3 regions of the Streptococcus pyogenes genome follow, and region 2 is predicted to be linked to each of the others. Evidence: predicted binding sites of a transcription regulator. Region 2 holds the regulator's gene; each other region holds the start of a gene.
What was found. Region 2 encodes Rex, which represses fermentation and respiration genes when NADH is low (regulators of the CRP and FNR family bind a similar motif). Its sites were predicted from a motif close to TTGTGAANTANTTCACAA; they were not measured.
Positions count from the first base shown of each region.

Region 1: a site for Rex is predicted at 1,900-1,917, ahead of adhE (bifunctional acetaldehyde-CoA/alcohol dehydrogenase). Genes of this name have one in related genera too.
Region 3: a site for Rex is predicted at 1,141-1,158, ahead of pflB (formate C-acetyltransferase). Genes of this name have one in related genera too.

Region 1 covers NZ_LN831034.1:56,321-59,610, forward strand. Annotated here, with positions in the region: gene B6D67_RS00345 (acyltransferase family protein) at 1-1,680, shown strand, start outside; gene adhE (bifunctional acetaldehyde-CoA/alcohol dehydrogenase) at 1,989-3,290, shown strand, end outside.
Region 2 covers NZ_LN831034.1:911,781-915,070, forward strand. Annotated here, with positions in the region: gene radC (RadC family protein) at 1-455, shown strand, start outside; gene B6D67_RS04900 (gamma-glutamyl-gamma-aminobutyrate hydrolase family protein) at 457-1,152, opposite strand; gene B6D67_RS04905 (redox-sensing transcriptional repressor Rex) at 1,162-1,806, opposite strand; gene B6D67_RS04910 (DUF1831 domain-containing protein) at 2,058-2,405, opposite strand; gene B6D67_RS04915 (cysteine desulfurase family protein) at 2,395-3,290, opposite strand, start outside.
Region 3 covers NZ_LN831034.1:1,605,809-1,609,098, forward strand. Annotated here, with positions in the region: gene dinB (DNA polymerase IV) at 1-1,073, opposite strand, end outside; gene pflB (formate C-acetyltransferase) at 1,282-3,290, shown strand, end outside.

The DNA of each region.
Region 1 (3,290 bases), 860 kb from region 2:
GGTGTTGACATTTTCTTCACCTTTTCAGGATATCTAATCACAGCCCTCTTGATTGATGAATACACAAAAAAAGAGTCTATCGATATTATCGGTTTTTTAAAAAGACGCTTTTATCGAATTGTTCCTCCTTTGGTGTTAATGATTTTATTGACCATTCCTTTTACGTTTTTAATTAAGAAGGATTTCATTGCTAATATAGGAAGTCAGATTACAGCTGTTTTAGGATTTACCACTAATATTTATGAAATATTGACGGGAAGTAGTTATGAAAGCCAATTTATTCCACATCTCTTTGTTCATACGTGGAGCTTAGCTATTGAAGTTCATTTTTACTTGTTTTGGGGTGTATTTGTTTGGTTATTAGCTAGACGCAAGGAGACTCAGAAACAACTGAGAGGACTACTGTTTTTGATTTCTTTGGGAATATTTGCTATTAGTTTCTTGAGCATGTTTATAAGATCTTTTATGACCTCAAATTTTTCCCTGATTTATTTTTCGAGTCTTTCTCACAGTTTTCCCTTCTTTTTAGGGGCGATGTTTGCCACGATAACAGGTATTAACGAGACTACTGTTCGATTTCAAAAAAATGTACGTTTATGGCCGCGCCAGTATGTCCTTGCTGCTATGATTGGAGCATTTACACTTTTGCTTGTGCTAACGGTCACATTGGATTTTAACCATATCACGACCTATCTATTTGGCTTTGCTTTGGCTAGCTTATTCGCATCAATTATGATTTATGCAGCGCGTGTTCTTCATGAGCAAACACCAGATGTACAAGAGCCTAAAGCTATCACTTATATAGCTGATATTAGCTATGGGATTTACCTCTTCCATTGGCCATTTTACATTATTTTTAGCCAATTAATGTCTCATATTTTGGCAGTTATTCTAACAGTTTTCTTTTCAATCTTGTTTGCCACTGTGTCTTACTATATTGTGGAACCTTTGGTCCAAGGGAGAAAACCAAACCTGCTTGGTTTAGAAATTGACTGTTCTCCTTACTATAAGTGGATTGTAGGAGGGTCTCTCGCCTTAGCATTATTAACTTTAGGAACTTGTATGATAGCGCCTAAAGTTGGTAAGTTTGAGAAACAATTGTTGGTCAGTTCCCTACAACAGGCTCAAAGTAATATGGAGCGGACACATACACTAGCTGCAGGAGACGCTAATGCTTTGAGTGACGTAGGTATTATTGGTGATTCTGTAGCATTACGCTCTAGTGCAGCATTCTCACAAATTATGCCACAAGCGCAACTGGATGCAGCGGTCAGTCGGAATTTTAAAGAAGCTTTCGATTTATTTAATAACCAAATTAAATCTAAGAGTCTATCTAAGACTGTTGTCTTAGCAGTAGGTGTTAACTCGCTTGACAACTATTCTCAAGCAGTTCAGTCTTTTATTGAGGCATTGCCAAAAGGTCATCGTTTAGTTTTGGTTTCTCCATATAATGCCAAAAATGCCAGTCAGGTTGCAGAAGCTAGAGACTATGGTCTTAAATTGTCCAAAAAATACAAGTATGTCACTATTGCAGACTGGTATAAAGTTGCTGTTGAACATCCAGATATTTGGTATGGCAGTGATGGTGTTCATTATAGTGAAGATAGTCAAGGAGCAGAACTATATGTCTCCACAATCCAGACTGCTGTTGAGAAGTCAGCTAAAAAACCAGCTAAATAAAGTTAAAAAATGTCTAAGAGATAAGTCAGATCCATTGTGCTCTGGCTTTTTCTTGTGAACAAATGATGATGGTAAAATAGTAGTACTTTGAGGTTTTTAAAAGAAAGCGGTTTCAGAAATAAAACGGCTTTTTTTAGATATATTTCTGAAAAAAAGTTAATGAAGAATATTGATACCATAGGATTTCAGAAATAATTTGAAAAAAACTTCACAAATTTATTGTGAAATGATTTACAAAATTTCAAAAAGTGCTATAATAATTTTGTAAACAAAATTGTGAAACTTTTAACAATATAAAGGAGTCTCAAATGACTGAAGGACATAATACTGTTGAAACAACCTCTGTTTCTGTGACAATTGATGCTCTTGTTCAAAAAGGTTTAGCTGCTCTTGAAGAGATGCGTAAGCTTGACCAAGAACAAGTTGATTATATCGTAGCCAAAGCTTCTGTTGCTGCTTTGGATGCTCACGGTGAACTTGCTAAACATGCTTATGAAGAAACAGGTCGCGGTGTCTTTGAAGATAAAGCAACAAAAAATCTATTTGCTTGTGAGCATGTGGTTAATAACATGCGCCATCAAAAAACAGTAGGAATTATTGAAGAAGATGATGTGACAGGTTTGACATTAATTGCTGAGCCGGTGGGTGTTATCTGTGGGATTACACCAACAACTAACCCAACTTCAACAGCTATCTTTAAATCTTTGATTTCGTTAAAAACACGTAATCCAATTATTTTTGCCTTTCACCCATCAGCACAAGAATCATCAGCACATGCCGCTCGTATTGTTCGTGATGCTGCTATTGCCGCTGGTGCTCCTGAAAATTGTGTGCAGTGGGTTGAAACACCATCACTTGAAGCAACAAATGCTTTGATGAATCATGACGGCATTGCCACTATCCTTGCGACAGGTGGAAATGCGATGGTTAAAGCGGCATACTCATGTGGGAAACCTGCCCTTGGGGTAGGTGCTGGTAACGTTCCAGCTTATGTTGAAAAATCAGCTAATATCCGTCAAGCCGCTCATGATATTGTGATGTCTAAATCATTTGATAATGGTATGGTCTGTGCCTCTGAACAAGCTGTTATCATCGATAAAGAAATCTATGACGATTTTGTAGCAGAATTCAAATCTTACCATACTTATTTTGTAAATAAAAAAGAAAAAGCCCTTCTTGAAGAATTCTGTTTTGGTGCCAAAGCAAATAGCAAAAACTGTGCTGGTGCAAAATTAAATCCAAATATTGTAGGAAAACCAGCTACTTGGATTGCAGAACAAGCTGGATTTACTGTTCCAGAAGGAACCAATATTCTTGCTGCAGAATGTAAAGAAGTTTCAGAAAATGAGCCTTTAACACGTGAAAAATTATCTCCAGTCATTGCTGTTTTAAAATCTGAATCACGTGAAGACGGTGTTGAAAAAGCTCGTCAAATGGTTGAATTTAATGGACTCGGTCACTCAGCTGCCATTCATACAGCAGATGCAGAATTGGCAAAAGAATTTGGAACTAGAATCCGTGCTATCCGCGTCATCTGGAATTCACCTTCTACATTTGGTGGTATCGGGGATGTTTACAATGCTTTCTTACCATCATTGACTCTTGGTTGT
Region 2 (3,290 bases):
GAAAAGTTAAAGCGATTGAAATTAAAGCTATGATTGAGTTGGTTTCCCGAATTTTAGCGACAGATAAGACATTAACTGATAGCGTATTAACCAGTGTTCAGGTCGCTGAAAAAATGATGGCAGCTTTAGGAGATAAAAAACAAGAGCATTTAGTCGTATTGTATTTAGATAATCAAAATCGTATTATTGAAGAAAAAACTATTTTTATTGGGACTGTCCGACGTTCACTTGCAGAACCAAGAGAAATTTTATACTATGCCTGTAAAAATATGGCGACTAGTCTCATTGTTATTCATAATCATCCTTCAGGAAATATTGAACCTAGTTCTAACGATTATTGCTTTACTGAAAAAATAAAACGATCATGTGAAGATTTAGGCATTATCTGTCTAGATCACATTATCGTTAGCTATAAAGATTATTATAGTTTTCGAGAAAAATCAACCCTTTTTTAAGTCAGAAGTCATTGACGAATAAGCGGAACAATTGTAAATCTTCATCTCGAACACCTTGGAGAAGTTCAGGATGCCACTGAACACCTAAAAAAGGAATGGCATCGTTGGTTGATATGACTGCTTCGATGGTACCATCACGTGGATCCCTAGCGATTACTTTTAAATCCTTAGCAACAGTTTTTAAACTTTGGCGATGAAAAGAATTAATTAATGTCTTATGACCATAAATAGGATATAAGATAGAGTCTGGCTCAATAATCATTTCGTGTGATAAGAAATCAGAAGGCGCTTCTTGCCAATGTGAGTCAATGTGTTGGTTAAGATTTCCTCCTAAGGCAACATTCATTAACTGTGTACCACGACAAATCCCTAAGATTGGTTTTTTTAATGTTATAGCCTCCTTGATGATAGCTAGCTCAAATGTGTCTCGCTCTGGTGAAAAATCATCATCAAAAGCAGCCTTCTCTTCTTGATAATATTTTGGGTCAACGTTTTGCCCACCAATTAAAATGATTTTATCAACCATAGATACATAAGTTTTAGCGGCGGCTTCATCACCAATGGGTAAAAGAAGCGGCAGCCCCCCAGATTGAGTGACTGCCTGTACAAATCCAGTAGGTGCATATGACCATGGGAGATTATCCAAAGCCATATTTAGTCTTTGATTTGCAGTTATTCCAATAATCGGTTTGGTCATTATACCTCCTTAATCTAGATGATTTTGATTCATAAAATAGAGTAGTGTCTGGAGCTCACTGGTCAAATCGACAGATTGAACAATAACTCCTTTAGGAACTTGTAGGTGAACAGGAGCAAAACTCAAGATTCCTTTGATTCCTGCTTCAATAAGTTGATCAGTAACTTCTTGAGCATGAATGCTGGGAACCGTTAAGATAGCCGTTTCAATGTCAGTGTTCGCAATCCGTTCTTTGACAGATGAGATACCATGGACTGGAATATTATCAGCTGTTTTAGTACCAACAAGAGCGTTATCATCGGTATCAAAACCCATGGCAATTTGCATCTTATTACGATCATGGAAGCGGTAATGTAATAGAGCACGCCCTATATTACCGCATCCAACTAAGATAACGTTTGTTGTAGAGTGATCATTAAGCAAGTCAGCAAAAAAATTCATCAATTTGGTAACATCATAGCCAAACCCACGACGCCCCAATTCTCCAAAATAAGAAAAGTCACGGCGTACAGTAGCAGAGTCAATTCCCATTGCATCTGCAATTTGTTTAGAACTGGCTTTTTCAACTTGGTCAGCATGGAATCGTTTAAAAATACGGTAATAAAGTGATAAGCGCTTTGCAGTCGCTTTTGGAATAGATTTGTCAATAACCACTATTTTACTCCTTGTAGATTTCTCGTTAAATATGTCTGTCTTTATTGTAACAAAAAGATTGTGAAAAATGCAACATTTTGATTGTTTTTGTATGAGTTAAAAAAGCTAAAATTAGTTTTAGCACTATATAATAGTATTCATTAGGAAAGTAAGTTATGACAGTCAAAATGAACAACATGAATTAATAGCAATAGAAGCGAAATCATTTATTGACATTGTGATATGACTAAAAAAACAAAATTTAAAGTTGATTAGACGACTGTTTTGCTAAAAATTTCACGTTCTACAAGGCTGTCCATCAAGAAATAAAATTTATCTTGAAGGATTTGATTATCTTTTGTTTTAAAAATATTAACTAATCTAAGACCAGACTGATCGGTGATAGCTAATTTAAACCCTGTGAGTTCTTTATTAATAGTGATTTTTAAAGGGAAACCATCCCCTGAATTAGGTATTTTTTCGAGTAAACGTATTAATTGGTAGTGCCCTACTTTAGTTTGACTAAATGTAGTATCTCTTAGGGTATATTTTTTAATGTTTGGACTGATTGTATAAAGGTATTTACAGTCTTTAAGCTTAATTTCTTTTTCAAAAGCCATCTGTTCCTCCTAAAATATTTTTTAATGTTTGAGCTAATTGATTAACATCTTCAATGCTATTTTGATCTGAAAAACTGATACGAATTGATTCTTTTAAACGAGAAGAGTCATCCCCATAGTACGCAGCTAAAACATGACTTGGATTAACAGCTCCAGCAGTACAAGCAGAACCAGTTGATACTGCAATGCCTGCTAAGTCAAGTTGTGTTAGTAAAATAGTATTTTGGTAGCCTAAAAATCCAATATTGAGAACATGAGGAAGATAATGAGTACCTTGATTAATATAGTAGGGTAGTCCTTCTAGGAGGCTAATCAAGTGATGACGTAAACTAATAATGTGATCAGTTGATTGGTCAAGACAAGTCATAGCATCAGTCAAAGCTTGTGCCATACCAATAATACCTAACATATTTTCAGTACTTGCGCGTCGCTTTCCTTCTTGATCACCCCCGTGAAGAAGAGGGTCGATTGGTTGTCCGTTACTGTATAAAAAGCCGCATCCTTTAGGACCATGAAATTTGTGAGCAGAAGCAGATAAAAAGTCAATCCCAAGTTCGCTAGGAATAATCTTGAGTTTGCCAACAGCTTGAACGGCATCAACATGAAAAGCAGCTTGATGGTCTTTGAGCAGATTCCCAATGTCCTTAATAGGTAACAGGTCACCTGTTTCGTTATTGGCATACATTATGCTTACCAAAATGGTGTCATCTCTCAAGGCTTGTTTTAAGTCAGATAAATTTATTTGTCCATTTTGACAAGGCAAATAAGTGACCTCAAAACCAAATCGCTCTTCGAGATAGGCCATGGTATGAAGCACAGAGTGGTGCTCAATAGTAGTTGTGATGAGATGTTTGCCCTTTGCTTGATGAGCTAAAGCATAGCCTT
Region 3 (3,290 bases), 690 kb from region 2:
GCTACCTTATCCTCCAAATTGGTCATGGTTACCCCTAACAGGCGGATACCAGCAGGATTTTCGCTTAAGCTGTCAAAAATATCCCCAGCTACTTGCTCAATTTGTGCGGCATTTCTGGTTAATTCTGGCAAGGTGACACGTTTTGTCAAGGTGGTAAAATCAGCATAACGCACTTTGAGCACAATGGTCTTGCCTAACTTTTTATGGTCTTGTAAGAGAGCGGCCACGCGCTTAACATTTTTACTGATCTCTGCCTTGATGTCTGTTTCTTGATAAAGCAGTTTAGCGTAGGTTCTCTCACTGCCAATTGACTTGCGTATCCGATCAGACTTGACAGGAGAATTGCTGATGCCTCTCGCTTTACGGTAAAGGTCAAAACCAAACCGACCAAAATGATCAATCAAGGTCATTTCAGGAACTGCCAACAAATCCTGTCCTGTATAAATCCCCATGTCATGCAGTTTTTTAACTGATTTTTTACCAACACCATGAAACTTTTCAATGGGGAGTTTGGCTAAAAAGCACAGGGCATCTTCTTTCAAGACTAGAGTGAGGCCATGAGGTTTTTCAAAATCACTAGCCAATTTAGCCAAAAATTTGTTATAAGACACACCTGCTGAACAGGTCAATCCTACTTCTTTCCAGATATCATGCTGAATCAGCTTGGCTATTTTGACGGCTGACTTAATCCCCAACTTATTATCAGTCACATCAAGGTAAGCCTCGTCAATGGACATAGGCTCTACCACATCAGTATAACGCTTAAAAATACGGCGGATCTGGTCTCCAACTGTTCGATACTTTTCATAATTTCCTGAAATAAAAATGGCTTTGGGACAACGCTCATAAGCTTCCTTAGAGCTCATGGCCGAATGAATGCCATATTTTCTCGCTTCGTAATTACAAGTGGAAACAACTCCGCGACCACCTGTTTCTCTTGGATCTTTCCCAATCACAACAGGCTTTCCTTTTAAAGCAGGGTTATCCCTTTCCTCAACTGCAGCAAAAAAGGCATCCATGTCAATATGGATGATTTTTCGTGACGTGTCATTAATCAGTGGAAAAATAAGCATAAGTCCCTCCTTTCTCTATTATACCTTTTAGGCTATCTAAAGCCAAAAAAATACATTCTAATACAGTTTGTGACTGTTTCAACAATCTGTATTATAAAAGAATCTTAATTTTGTCAAGAATTTTGCTTGGGAAAACGTTTCCTATGTGTTAAACTTAGAATTGTAAATGTAACAGATCGCTTTGTTACTAGAATTTAAGGAGAAATTTATGGCAACTGTTAAAACCAATACAGATGTTTTCGAAAAAGCTTGGGAAGGCTTTAAAGGAACTGACTGGAAAGAAAAAGCAAGTGTCTCACGTTTTGTACAAGCTAACTACACCCCATACGATGGCGATGAATCTTTCTTGGCTGGTGCTACTGAACGTTCACTTCACATCAAAAAAGTTATCGAAGAAACAAAAGCACACTATGAAGCTACACGTTTCCCATACGATACTCGTCCAACTTCAATTGCTGACATTCCTGCTGGTTTCATCGATAAAGAAAATGAATTAATTTATGGTATTCAAAACGATGAATTGTTCAAATTGAACTTCATGCCAAAAGGTGGTATCCGTATGGCGGAAACGACCCTTAAAGAAAACGGCTATGAACCAGACCCAGCAGTACATGAAATCTTTACTAAGTATGTGACAACTGTTAACGACGGTATCTTCCGCGCTTATACTTCAAATATTCGTCGCGCTCGTCATGCCCACACTGTAACTGGTCTTCCAGATGCTTACTCACGTGGACGTATCATCGGTGTTTACGCTCGTCTTGCTCTTTACGGTGCTGACTACTTGATGCAAGAAAAAGTCAATGACTGGAATGCTATCACTGAAATCGATGAAGAATCCATTCGTCTTCGCGAAGAAGTTAACCTTCAATACCAAGCTCTTGGTGAAGTGGTTAAACTTGGTGACCTTTACGGAGTTGATGTTCGTCGCCCAGCACAAAACGTTAAAGAAGCTATCCAATGGGTAAACATCGCTTTCATGGCTGTATGTCGTGTGATCAACGGTGCTGCTACTTCTCTTGGACGTGTGCCAATCGTTCTTGATATCTTTGCAGAACGTGACCTTGCTCGCGGTACCTTTACAGAATCAGAAATCCAAGAATTTGTTGATGATTTTGTCCTTAAACTCCGTACCGTAAAATTTGGTCGTACGAAAGCTTACGATGCGCTTTACTCAGGTGACCCAACATTCATCACAACTTCTATGGCTGGTATGGGTAACGATGGTCGTCACCGTGTAACTAAGATGGACTACCGTTTCTTGAACACGCTTGATAATATTGGTAACTCTCCAGAACCAAACTTGACTGTTCTTTGGACTGACCAACTGCCAGAAACATTCCGTCGCTACTGTATGAAAATGAGCCACAAGCACTCTTCTATCCAATATGAAGGTGTGACAACAATGGCTAAAGAAGGTTATGGTGAAATGTCATGTATTTCATGTTGTGTGTCACCACTTGACCCAGAAAATGAAGAACAACGTCATAACATCCAATACTTCGGTGCTCGTGTAAACGTTCTTAAAGCCCTTCTTACTGGTCTTAACGGTGGTTACGATGATGTTCACAGAGACTACAAAGTGTTTAACGTTGTTGAACCAATCACATCAGAAGTTCTTGAGTACGACGAAGTTATGGCTAACTTTGAGAAATCTCTTGACTGGTTGACAGATACTTATGTAGATGCGCTTAACATCATCCACTACATGACTGATAAATACAACTACGAAGCAGTTCAAATGGCCTTCTTGCCAACACACCAACGTGCTAACATGGGATTCGGTATCTGTGGTTTCGCTAACACAGTTGATACCTTGTCAGCTATTAAATACGCAACTGTTAAAACTATCCGCGATGAAAATGGCTACATCTATGACTACGAAGTAACAGGTGACTTCCCTCGTTACGGTGAAGATGACGACCGTGTTGATGACATCGCGAAATGGTTGATGGAAGCTTACCACACACGTCTTGCAAGCCACAAACTTTACAAGAATGCTGAGGCTTCAGTATCACTTCTTACCATCACTTCAAACGTTGCTTACTCTAAACAAACTGGTAACTCTCCAGTTCACCGCGGCGTCTTCTTAAACGAAGATGGTACAGTTAACACTAGCCAAGTGGAATTCTTCTCACCAGGTGCTAACCCATCTAACAAAGCAAAAGGTGGCTGGTTACAAAACCTTAACTCACTTGCTAAACTGGAATTCTCACA